Regions from separate parts of the Comamonas sp. UBA7840 genome, predicted to be linked through region 3. Evidence: predicted binding sites of a transcription regulator. Region 3 holds the regulator's gene; each other region holds the start of a gene.
The links. Region 3 encodes sigma-54, which starts transcription at its own class of promoters, with help from an activator protein. Its sites were predicted from a motif close to TGGCANGNAANCTGCTTT; they were not measured.

Region 1: B3R00_RS14145 (ammonium transporter) is a predicted target of sigma-54. The motif match lies at 1,452-1,469, and genes of this name have one in related genera.
Region 2: atzF (allophanate hydrolase) is a predicted target of sigma-54. The motif match lies at 2,108-2,125, and genes of this name have one in related genera.

Annotation. Positions count from the first base shown of each region.
Region 1 covers NZ_DLTI01000036.1:16,083-20,218, reverse strand. Annotated here, with positions in the region: gene B3R00_RS14150 (hypothetical protein) at 1-72, opposite strand, end outside; gene B3R00_RS14145 (ammonium transporter) at 106-1,410, opposite strand; gene B3R00_RS14140 (sulfite exporter TauE/SafE family protein) at 1,778-2,536, shown strand; gene B3R00_RS14135 (ABC transporter substrate-binding protein) at 2,803-3,573, shown strand; gene B3R00_RS14130 (amino acid ABC transporter permease) at 3,684-4,136, shown strand, end outside.
Region 2 covers NZ_DLTI01000004.1:146,097-150,232, forward strand. Annotated here, with positions in the region: gene B3R00_RS01255 (GntR family transcriptional regulator) at 1-220, opposite strand, end outside; gene atzF (allophanate hydrolase) at 286-2,073, opposite strand; gene B3R00_RS01265 (hypothetical protein) at 2,241-2,621, opposite strand; gene B3R00_RS01270 (diguanylate cyclase domain-containing protein) at 2,868-4,136, shown strand, end outside.
Region 3 covers NZ_DLTI01000038.1:3,584-7,719, reverse strand. Annotated here, with positions in the region: gene B3R00_RS14400 (thiol:disulfide interchange protein DsbA/DsbL) at 1-471, shown strand, start outside; gene lptA (lipopolysaccharide transport periplasmic protein LptA) at 587-1,225, shown strand; gene lptB (LPS export ABC transporter ATP-binding protein) at 1,225-1,995, shown strand; gene B3R00_RS14385 (RNA polymerase factor sigma-54) at 2,059-3,642, shown strand; gene B3R00_RS14380 (THUMP domain-containing class I SAM-dependent RNA methyltransferase) at 3,820-4,136, shown strand, end outside.

The sequences.
Region 1 (4,136 bases), on a different contig from region 3:
CACCCGCCCCGCTTTGCGGCGCAGGGCCACATGCAAATGCGCCGCCACGGCCATGCGTTCATTGCTGCTCATCGCTTAACTCCTTGCTCGGTCATGCACGGGCCATCACTGGCCAAGGTGTTCGCGGTGCTGGCTGATGTCCAGCCCCTGCTGCTCGTCTGGCAGCTCCACGCGCACCGGCAGGAATCGATCCGTCACCCACATCAGCACGCAGGTGGCCGCAAAACTAAAGGCTGCCACGGCCACCACCGCCACGGCTTGCGCCAGCACATTGCCTTGCACGCCAGCAATGGTGCTACTGGCCAGCACCCCGGTCAGGATGGCGCCCACCATGCCCCCCAGCCCGTGCACGCCAAACACGTCCAGCGCATCATCGGCCCCCAGCCAGCGCTTGAACCCCGTGGCGCCCCAGTAGCAAACCAGACCGGCCACCGCCCCAATGCCCAGGCCCGCCCCCATGCCCACATAGCCTGCCGCCGGCGTGACGGCCACCAGCCCCGCAACCAGGCCAGAGCACAGCCCCAGCAGCGATGCACGGCGGTGCAGCAACCACTCGCCCGCCGCCCAGCCCAAGGCGCCCCCCGCCGCTGCCAAATGGGTGACCACCATGGCCAATGCAGCACGCCCATCGGCGGCCAAGGCAGAGCCCCCGTTAAAACCAAACCAGCCCACCCACAGCAAGCACGCGCCCAGCATGGTCCAGCCCAGGTTGTAGGGCTGAAAGGCTTCTTTGCCATAGCCGTCGCGCTTGCCCAAATAGCAGGCGCACGCCAGCCCCGCCGCACCCGCATTCACGTGCACCACCGTGCCCCCCGCAAAATCCAGCGCACCCATGCGGGCCAGCCAGCCCCCGGGCTCCCACACCCAGTGCGCCACGGGCACATACACCAGCAGGCTCCACAGCGCCATGAACAGCATCAGCGCACCAAAGCGCATGCGCTCGACCAAGGCGCCCACGATCAAAGCGGCCGTGATGATGGCAAACGTGAGCTGAAACAAGGCATAGGCCGCCTCGGGAATGTGCGGCGCCATGGGGCTGACGGCCACCTGCTGCGCCACCAGCTGGTAGTCCAGCCCAGTAAACCACCAGCGATCCAGCCCACCCAGCCAGCGCGTGCCGGGCGTCAGCGCCAGCGAATAGCCCACCGCAAACCACACCACACTGACCACACAGGCGGTGCCCAGCACCGCCGCCAGCGTGTTCAGCACATTCTTGCGCCGCACCATACCCGCATAAAACAGCGCCACACCGGGCAAAGTCATCAGCAGCACCAGCGTGGCAGACACCAGCACCCATGCAGTGTCGGCAGCGTGCATCTGCGCCAACCCCACCAGTTGCTGCGCCTGTACCGCCTGCGGCAAAGCCAGCCATACGCCCCACCCCCACCGCCTACACAGTTTGCTGCGCATCTGCATGTCGACCTCTCCCGTGGATTTTTGGTGCAGGCCACCAAGCACAAGCCGTGCCTGCGCAATGCAGGCGTGCATGCCACCACGTAAAGCAATCTCAACAGATGCTTGTCAGACACCGCGCCCGCTCCTTGCGGGAAATCCCCGATGCACCATCCCGAAGCAAGGCTTACATTGACCCCACTCTAGCGCGCACCAAGGTGTGGCAGCACGGAGGGCCCGAGGAGACAACTCGATCCACAACCAGACCAATATCTATAAAGCATCCACCAATGAGATGCCTTTCCAAAGCGCCGGCACCCCCGGCGCTTTTTGTTTGGGCAAGTGACAGCTTGGGGCAACCAGCCAGCGCACAATGCAGCCCATCATGGAATGGATCTTTGTTTCTCTGGCTTCGGCCCTCGCAGGTTTTGTGGATGCCATCGTGGGCGGTGGCGGGCTGATTCTGGTGCCCGCCATGTTTGCCGCTTTCCCCCACGCCGCGCCCGCCACCTTGTTTGGCACCAACAAAAGCGCAGCCGTCTGGGGCACGGCCATGTCCACCTGGCAATACAGCCGCCGCATCTCCATCACCTGGGCCACGATCACGCCGGGCATCGTGGCAGCAGGGGTGGGCGCTTTTGTTGGCGCATGGGCGGTGACGCTGGTCAACCCCGACTTTTTGCGCAAGCTGCTGCCCTTTATCTTGCTGGGCGTGCTGCTCTACACACTGGCCAAAAAAGAGCTGGGCCGCGACCACACCCCGCGCCACAGCGTGCGCGCCACGCAGTACCTCACCGCAGGCATTGGTCTGGTGATTGGGTTTTATGACGGCTTTTTTGGCCCCGGCACGGGCAGTTTTTTTGTGTTTTTGCTGGTGCGTCTGCTGGGCTATGACTTTTTGAATGCCTCCATCAACGCCAAGCTGATGAACGTCACCACCAACATCGCCGCGATTGCCCTGTTTGCGCTCAAAGGCCATGTCTGGTGGCACTTTGCCGTACCGCTGGCGGTGGCCAACGTGCTGGGCAGTGTGCTGGGCACCTGGATGGCCCTGCGCCACGGCGCGGGCTTTGTGCGCGTGATTTTCATCGTGGTGGTGGGCCTGCTGATTCTCAAAACCGGCTGGGATGCCTTTGGCGCTTAGCCCACTGCACGGCGCGACTGGGCATAAAGCCATCGGGGCTGCTCCAGCGCCCTTCTGCATCAACGAAGGCTGACTTCTATAATCACGCGCTGCTTTCGCCCTCAGGCCGCCCCGTTTCGGTGCATTCAGCACCGTTGGTCGGGTGGCACAGCGAGCACCTTGTGCCCTGCTGTGGCCCCTATGTTTCCGCGCCGCGTGGTGCGTGCGGAGGCTCCAAACCCTTGGAGCCGGGGGCCGGACCCTGCGACTGTCTCCAGGAACTTCTCATGAAACGCATTTCCGTGATCGCCGCTGCCGCATTGGCAGTATTGGCTGCTACTGGTGCCCACGCCCGTAGCTTGGACGCCATCCAAAAGGACGGCACCCTCCGTGTGGCTACCGAGGGCTATTACGCCCCTTTTGCCTACTTTGAAGGCAAGAAGCTGACCGGCTTTGAAGTGGACTTGACCGAGCTGATGACCCAGAAGATGGGCCTGAAGCTGGAGTGGAAGACCATTTCTTTCGACGCGCTGCTCACCGGCCTCAAGCAAGACCGCTGGGATCTGGTCATCTCCTCGCACGGCATCACGCCAGAGCGTGAAAAAGCCGTCACCTTCACGCTGCCCCACTACTGCTCGGGCGCGCAGGTGATCTCTACCGACGCCGCCATCCAAGGTGCCAAGGACCTGAGCGGCAAGACCGTATCGGCCCAGACTGGCACCACCTATCTGGATTACGTGCAAAAGAACGTGCCCGGTGTGAAGCGCGTGGTGAACTTCCCCACCAACGAAGCGGCGATGAACGCGCTGATGACCAAGCGCGCCGATGCGTGGGTGACCGAGCGTTTCCTGGCCAAGGAAATGCTGCAAAAAAACCCCAAGATCAAGTTCCACCAGGGCGAGTTGCTGTTTGTGGAAAAGATTGCCGCGGCCGTCGCCAAAGACAACAAGCCGCTGGCGGACGCGTGGAACAAGGCGTTTGCCGAGTCCTTGAAGGACGGCAGCTACGCCAAGATTTCGCAAAAGTGGTTCCAGGAAGACATTCGTTGCCCTGACTAAACCTGCGAAGTGGCAGTGGGCAGGCGCGCCAGCATGGCGCCGCCGCGCCCCTGCCAACGCCCTGCCACCCATGGCAGGGCGTTTTTTGTTTCACCAACCCCGTTTTTCTTATGCTTACCGCCCTTTGGCCCTCCCACTGGAGCCGTCCACAGCGCAGCAATGCCACCCTCATCACCGCCTTGCTGCTGATGGTGATGGTTGTGTCCTTGCTGAGTGACTTGCTCAGCCTGATGCCCGAACCAATCGGGGACCACGCGGCCGAATTTGCCGAAGGCGCGCGCACCACGCTGTACCTGACCCTCATCAGCGGCGCTGTCGGCCTGCTGCTGGGTGTGTTCGCCGCGCTGGCACGCACCTCGGGCAATGCGTTTTTGCGCAGCGTCTCTGGCGCCTACATCTGGATCATTCGCGGCACGCCGCTGCTGGTGCAGATTCTGTTCATGTACTTTGCCCTGCCCGTGCTGGTGCCGTGGCTGAGCCTGCCGGACTTTGCCGCAGCCTGCGTGGCCTTGTCGCTCAACGTGGGCGCCTACAACGCCGAAGCCGTGCGCGCGGGCCTGAAC
Region 2 (4,136 bases), on a different contig from region 3:
AGTCCAGCTGGTTGACCACCCAGCCCATCTTGGGCAACACCGAGATATAGCCTTCGCGCTGCAGCCGCACCAGGGCTTCACGCACGGGGGTGCGGCTCATGCCCAGTTGTTGGCCCACTTCGCTTTCGCTGAAGCGGTCTCCAGGCACGTACTGAAAATTGTCCAGCGCCTGGCGCAGTGTTTCATAAGCGACAGAGGCGAGGCTGGCAGCAGCAGGCATACAAGGTTCCTAGGGTGTTGAATCGAGCGTGGCAGCGCACGGTGGCGGTGGGCTGCCCGGGTACATCAGCTGGCGTTGCAATACGCGCGCCAGCCACCCCATGCGGTGATGTCTTGGGCTTGTGTCAGCGCAAAGCCCTCGCAGATAAAACCCTTCACAGCGCGGCCATCCTGCAGCGTGACCGTGCCAATGCCCAGCGGCGCGGGCACACCGGCCACAAAGCGCCCCAGGTTGGCCACGGGCATGTCCCAGACCTCCACGGCAATGGCGCCCCCATCCTCGGCACGTGCCAGACCGGGTTTGGCGGGCACCGTGCCTGCCAGCGCATACAGGCGGTAGTGGGGTGCCGTGTGCGTGGCTTCACGAAAGCGTGCGCCGCAGGCAAGCAGCTCATGGTTCAGCGGCATGCCGCGCAAATGGGCGCCCACCACGGCCAATTCCAGGGTGTCCCCCTGTGCGGGCACCTGCCAGGTGGGCAAAGGCCCCGTGGGCTTGCTGTGCAAGCCGGTCACCCCTGCGCTCAGTAGTGTCTGCGCCTCCAGTTGCTGGGCCCAGCGCACCAAATCGGGTTCGCGCCATGCGGGTGCAATCATGGTGATGCCAAACGGCAAGCCGTTGGGCAGTTGCGAGGCCGGAATGGCAATCGCTGACCAGCCCAGCAAATTCACAAAATTGGTGTACGTGCCCAACTCGGAATTGACCGCAATCGGGTCGGCCTGCACCTCGGCAATGCTGGGGTGGCGCGGCGCACTGGGCACGCACAGCACATCGACGGTCTCCCAGATTTTTTCGGCCTGCTGCTGCAAGGCTTGCAGGCGATATTGCGCTGCAAAGGTGTCGACCGCCGTGAAGCGCTGGTGCACATCCAGCACTTGGCGAATCACGGGCAGCAGTGCTTCAGGCTGGGCCTCGTAAATGCTGCGTGCCCCCACCACACGCTCTGCCACCCACGGGCCGTAGTACAGCAGGTTGACGACTTCCTGCAGGATGTCGAAAGCCATGGGCTGCACCGCCTGGGTCTGGGGCTGCAAACGCGCTACGAATGTGTGGAATGCGGCCTCATAGGCATCCGACAGTCGGCGCGTTTGCGGCACACCCACGCGCAGCTGCGCTAGCGGTGTGTGCTGGGCCAAAGCAGGGCGTGGCTGGCAGTAGCTGTCACCTGCATCCACCCCTTCCATAAGGGCCAGCACCGTGGCACTGTCGGCCACATTCAGGGCCAGCACCCCGATGCAGTCCAGCGTGCGGCAGGCAGGCACCAAACCAGTGCTGGGCACTGCACCTGGTGTGGGCTTAAGGCCCACAATTTGGTTGAACGCGGCCGGCACACGGCCAGAGCCTGCCGTGTCGGTCGACAGCGCAAAGGGCACCAAACCGCGTGCCACGACCGATGCAGAGCCCGAGCTGGAGCCGCCAGAAATCAGCGTTTCATCCCACGTATTGGGCACCACGCCGTATGGCGAACGTGTGCCCACCAGGCCTGTGGCAAATTGGTCCAAATTGGTCTTGCCCAGCACGATGGCGCCCGCGTTTTTCAGGCGCTGCACTGCCACCGCATCGACTTGTGCGGTATAGGCAAAAGCAGGGCAGGCCGCCGTCGTGGCAAAACCAGCCACATCGATGTTGTCCTTCACCGCAAACGGTATGCCGAACAGGGGGAGCTGGGCCCGCCCGTGCTTGGCTTCCAGCGTCTTCAAGGCTTGTAGTTGCGCGTGCAGTTGGTCCGCGCTGGCAATGCTGATCCAGGCCGTGTCATCGGCCTTGAAGGCTTGGCGCTGTTGCTCCAGCAGCAGTGTTGGGTCTGCGCCCTCGTGGTATGCGCGCTTCCACTCGTCGAATGTGCCAATCAGCATGATGAATACCTAGATGTATACAAGATGCGGATATCAAGCAGGTTGCGTGCCAGATAGGGGCGCGGCGTGTTGTGCCTGATGAAGGGGGGAAGTCCAGCCAGCAGCGGCTGTGGCGCAGCCCATGTCGCCACAAGAGAAATTGAAGCCTTTTATGGCTCTAGGCTTTATCAATATTGCGCTGATAGCTCTTGTTTTTGAGACGGTGCGCAGAAGATGCGGTTAAGGTAAAAACTGGCGGGCTGAGTGCGTCCAAGTTGCTGCACCAGCAGCGGGCCTGCAGATGAAAAATGCGGCATAAATGCCCAAGCAACGGACATAGCCTGGGTGCGAAAACCGGCTGCGGCCTGTACGGTGTTGCATGCTCGAGGACGGCAGCCTCTGGCGGTGAAGCTGCTCGACGCCATGCAAGCCGGCGCGGCATGATGCGTGAAATTCTTTTTTGAAAGAGCAACTTCCATGCAGCCAAAACCAACAAGCACACCTGCACAACAACCCAAGGCGCGCATTGTGCTCAACGGAGATCTGTCGCACTTGGAGGAGGTGCCCATCTTCATCACGAGGGGGACTTGTGGCGTACTTTCCGGGCTGAAGCAGCAGGAGCAAACGGCAGCAGCACCGGCACAAAACAACAAAAAAAATCCCTGACCGAAGCGGGGGAGGGAAGGACGTTCAGACGGAAGCAAACCATGCTTTCATGGAAGCTGAACACGTGAGAGGATGGAAACATGGACACTCCAGCCTGCTTATTGATTTCTCGGTAGCGTTCACTCCATCACTGTGCCAGACACCACCCTATGCAATTGCCCAGCCAAACAGCGATCAGTCACGTACAGCCGGAGCGTGAGCGCATGATGCGTGGGTTGTTCCACGAGTACATTGACATGTATGCCTCAAGGGATGACCGCCTCACGACACGCTTTAGTCAGAGCTTCACGGGTTTCACCGGCAGCTGGGGGCGGCTGATCCAGGATCGTGATGAGTGGATCCGCATCACCCTGCAAGATTTTGAGCAGGTGCCAGGCCCCATTCGCATGGAAGTGACCGACGTCTCGCTGCAGGATCTCAGCACTGAGGTGGTCTCTGTCGCTGCGACTTTGCGCATTCACCTGCCCCATGACGCCGATTTAATGGCCAACCATGTGACGAGGCTGGTGCTGGTATTTCGCCTGGAAGCGGGCGCATGGATGATCGCGCATTGCAGCTATTCCGTGCCGTTTCATGGCACAAACGACGATGAAGTCTATCCAATCAGGAGCCTGCAGCAGCAGAACCGCGCTTTGCAGGCACTGGTGGCCGAGCGCACTCGAGAGCTGCAAGAGAGCCAAGCGTTTTACCGCCTGCTCACGGAAGATGCGGAAGACGTGCACTGGCAGATGGACCGTGATTTCATCATCACCTATATCAGCCCGGCGGACGAGCGCCTGCGCGGCTTTCAGGCCGCTGAGGTGGTCGGGCGCCCGGTATTTGAGCTACTTACTGAAGAGGCTGGCGCACTGGTCAAGCACGCGATCCATCTCAGCGTACAAAAAGCGCTGCCGGCAGGCCCAACCAGCTTTCGCAAGTTTGAGATCCAGCAGCTTTGCAAGGATGGCAGCCTCGTCTGGGGTGAGGTACTGGTCAAGGCCGACCTGAACGCCAAAGGCGAGGTGGTTGGATACCACGGCATCACGCGGAATGTCACCGAGCGCAAGCGCCTGGAGGAGCAAGTGCGCCAGTTGGCATTCCACGACACCCTCACCAACCTTGCCAACCGCCGCCTGCTGCTGGAGCACCTGGATCAGGCGATGGGAGAGAGCAAGCGCAGTCATCACTACGGCGCACTGATCTATCTTGACCTGGACAACTTCAAACCCCTGAACGACATACACGGCCACGGCATGGGCGACCTGCTGTTGATTGAGGTGGGGTCACGCCTCAAGGGTTGTGTGCGTGCGGCCGATACCGTGGCACGTATCGGCGGCGACGAATTTGTGGTGCTGCTGCGTACCTTGCCCCCTCAGTTGGATGAAGCGTGCGTACAGGCCATCGCCGTGGCAGAAAAAATCCGTCGCTGCCTGGCCGAA
Region 3 (4,136 bases):
TGGTACAGCTGCCCGCACTGCAACGACTTTGAGCCCACTTTTGCGGCCTGGAAGCAAAAAGCTCCGGCCAACGTGGTCGTGCGCCGCGTGCCTGTGGCGTTCAACGCCAGCTTTGTACCCCAGCAAAAGCTGTACTTTGCGCTGCAAGCCATGGACAACTTTGATGCCATGCACGTCAAGGTATTCCGCGCCATTCACGTGGAGCGCAACAAACTGGCCAAGGATGAGGACATCTTCAACTGGGTGGCCAAGCAAGGCGTGGATGTGAACAAGTTCAAGGAAATCTACAACTCGTTCAACGTGTCCAGCCAAGTGCGCAAGGCTACCGCGCTGCAGCAAGCCTACGACGTGGAAGGCGTGCCTTCCATGGGCGTGGCAGGCCGCTATTACACCGACGGCCCCCGCGCAGGCAGCATGGCCAACGTGCTGAATGTGGTGCAGCATTTGGTTGCACAAAGCGCCAACGCCTGATGCAGACAGGGTTGCGAGCCCTTGCGCAGCCACAAAGCCCGCCTTGTGCGGGCTTTTTTCATGGAAAACGAGCATGCATGACTACAATGTGCTGCAAGAAACGTGCCCTGCCCACATGACACCCAAACTCCTCACCTGCCTCTTGTTGACCGCCTTTGTCGGCGTTTCCGGTATTGCGCACGCCGAGCGTGCTGACCGTGACAAGCCCATGAACATTGAAGCGGATGCCTTGCGCCATGACGAGCTCAAGCAAACCAGTGTGTTCACCGGCAATGTGGTGATGACCAAGGGCTCGATCGTGTTGCGCGGTGCGCAGCTGGATGTGCGCCAAGATGCACAGGGCTACCAGCATGGCGTGGTCAAGGCAGAACCCGGCAAGCGTGCGTTTTTCCGGCAAAAGCGTGACACGGCGCCCGGCGCTCCCGAAGAGTTTGTCGAAGGCGAGGGCGAGGTCATTGAGTACAACGGCCAGACCGATGATGTGAAGCTGATTCGCCGTGGACAGTTGCGCCGCTATACCGGTGGCAAGCTCAGCGACGACATCATGGGCAGCGTCATCACCTATAACAATCTGACCGACGTGTTTACCGTGGATGGTGAAAAGCGCAGCAATGAGCCCTCGTCGGCACCCGCTGGCTCCGGGGGCCGCGTGCGCGCTATTTTGGCGCCCAAGGCCACCGCTGCCCCATCACCCTCGACCGCCCCAGCGCAGCCCTTGCAGCCTTCCGGCACCCTGAATTTGCAAGGAAAGTAATGGCTGAGCAGACCCAAGACATCGCAGGCACCAGCAAGCTGGAGGCCCGCCATCTGGCCAAGTCGTACGGCAGCCGCAAGGTGGTCAAAGACGTCTCCATCACGGTACAAAAAGGTGAGGTGGTGGGCTTGCTGGGCCCCAATGGCGCTGGCAAAACCACGTCGTTTTACATGATTGTGGGCTTGGTGCGCAGCGATGGTGGGGATGTGCTCATCGATGGGCACTCGGTGGGCAATATGCCCATCCACCAGCGCTCGCGCCTGGGGCTGTCGTACCTGCCGCAAGAAGCGTCGATCTTTCGCAAGCTGAATGTGGAAGACAACGTGCGTGCCGTGCTGGAGCTGCAAAAAGACGCAGCGGGTAAGCCGCTGTCGTCGGCAGAGATTGAAGCTCAGCTGAGCAAGTTGCTGCAAGAGCTGCGCGTTGAGCATTTGCGCATGTCGCCCTCGCTGGCGCTGTCCGGCGGTGAGCGCCGCCGTGTCGAGATCGCGCGGGCGCTGGCTACCAACCCACGCTTTATCTTGCTGGACGAGCCTTTTGCCGGTATCGACCCGATCGCGGTGATCGAGATCCAGCGCATCATCGGCTTTCTCAAGGAGCGCGGCATCGGCGTGCTGATTACCGACCACAACGTGCGTGAAACCTTGGGCATTTGTGACCACGCGTTCATCATCAGCGATGGCACGGTGCTGGCACAGGGAACGCCGCAGGAGATTGTCGAAAATCCGGATGTGCGCCGGGTCTACCTCGGCGAGCACTTCCGCATGTAACCCTCCTCAGCAGCGTTATCAAAAACAACAAGGGTCGAGAGAGCACACAGAGGGAGTACAGCGTTGAAGCCAGGTTTGTCACTGCGGGTCTCACAGCATTTAGCACTTACGCCGCAACTGCAGCAATCCATTCGCCTCTTACAGCTATCGACGCTGGAGCTGTCCCAAGAAGTTGAGCAGATGCTCGACGACAACCCTTTCCTCGAGATCGCGACCGAGGATGCGCCGCGCGAAGAATTTGGCCTCGACAGTGCCAATACCGCCCCGCAGGGGGATGCAGACACGGCGGAAGAATTTTCATATTCCATAGCTGACAGCGCAGGCGCAGCAAGCGCTGAAGGCCAAAAAGACCAAGAATTTTCAGCGCCGGAAAGCGATGTGCCCAATGACTGGGAAGGCGACGGCAGCGTGGACATGTCGTCCTTCGACGAGGGTGAATGGGGCGGTGAGGCCTCCGCACGCGGTCAGCGCAACGACGATGACGATGCGCCCACTGCCTTGGACTTGGCGGGCAGCCACGAGTCGCTGACCGACTTTTTGCACCAGCAGGCGCTGTCGCTGCGCCTGTCCGAGCTCGACCGCTACGCCCTGCGGTTTCTGATCGAAAACCTCAACGACGACGGCTACCTGGAAGATTCGCTGCAGGAGCTGGCTGAAGGGCTGGCTGGCACCGACGATCTGGAGCAGCTGGACGAGCTGGTGCACCGCTTCACCGTAGCACTGCGCCTGCTGCAGTCGCTGGAGCCGGTGGGCGTGGGCGCACGCGATCTGGCCGAATGCCTGCGCCTGCAGCTGTTGCACCTGCACCGCGAGGACCCGCGGGACGAGCTGCTGGAGGTGGCGCTGCAGGTGTGCGCGCAGCCGCTGGACATGCTGGCGCGGCGCGATGTGCGCAAACTGATGCAGGCCTGTGGCCTGCCCGAAGCCAAGGTGCGTGCCGCGCTGGGTGTGATTGCGCGGCTGGAGCCCAAACCGGGGCGCCGTTTTGCCGATGTGGAGCGCCACATCATCGTGCCCGATGTGATCGTCAAGAAGTTGCTGCGCAAGGGTACGGACGGTCTGGCGCAGTTCAGCGTGCAGCTCAACCCGGACGTGATGCCGCGCCTGCGCGTGCACGATGTGTACGCCAACGCCCTGCGCAGCCACAAGGGCAGCGACGGGCACGCCGGCCTGCAGCAGCGGCTGCAGGAGGCGCGCTGGTTTATCAAGAACGTGCAGCAGCGCTTTGACACCATCTTGCGCGTGTCCAAGGCCATCGTTGACCGGCAAAAGAACTTCTTCGTACATGGCGAGTTGGCCATGCGCCCGCTGGTACTGCGCGACATTGCCGATGAGCTGGGCTTGCACGAATCGACCATCAGCCGCGTGACCACGGCCAAGTACATGGCCACACCGCACGGCACCTATGAGCTGAAATTCTTCTTTGGTTCCGGGCTGGGCACGGAGACGGGCGGCAATGCCTCCAGCACGGCGGTGCGTGCCTTGATCAAACAGTTCGTGGCGGCCGAAAACACCAAAAAGCCGCTGTCGGACAGCCAGATTGCCGAGATGCTCAAGGAGCAAGGCATTGAATGCGCGCGCCGCACCGTGGCCAAGTACCGCGAGGCGCTCAAAATTGCGCCAGCGAACCTGCGCAAGGCGCTCTAAGCACGCTGAAGGGCCGGGTTGATACCTGTGCAGTAGCGCAGGTCGGCACGGCCCTTTAAAATTACCGCCTAGAACACCATCGAGAACGCAGCGGCTGACGCTGCGTTTTTGCTTTCAGCGGGAGTCTGCCGGCAGCCACACCACGGCGAGGCGGCTCGCGTATGCTGGACCCCTGCTATGAACCAATTGCATTTGTTTTTGCCCTGCGCCGCTGGCGTTGAGGGTTTTCTGGCCGACGAAGTGCGCGCTATTACGGGCGTGGGCAAGGATGACGTGCTCACGGGCCGGGGCGGTGTCATGGTGCGCGCGATGTGGCGCGACGCCATGCTGCTCAATCTGCACAGCCGTCTGGCCCAGCGGGTGCTGGTGGAGCTGTCGTTCACCGAGTACCGCAGCGAGAATGATCTGTACCGCGCCGCCAGCGAGGTGGCCTGGGAAATCTGGTTCTCGCCCAAAGAGACCTTCAAGATTGAGGTGACGGCCCAGCACAGTCC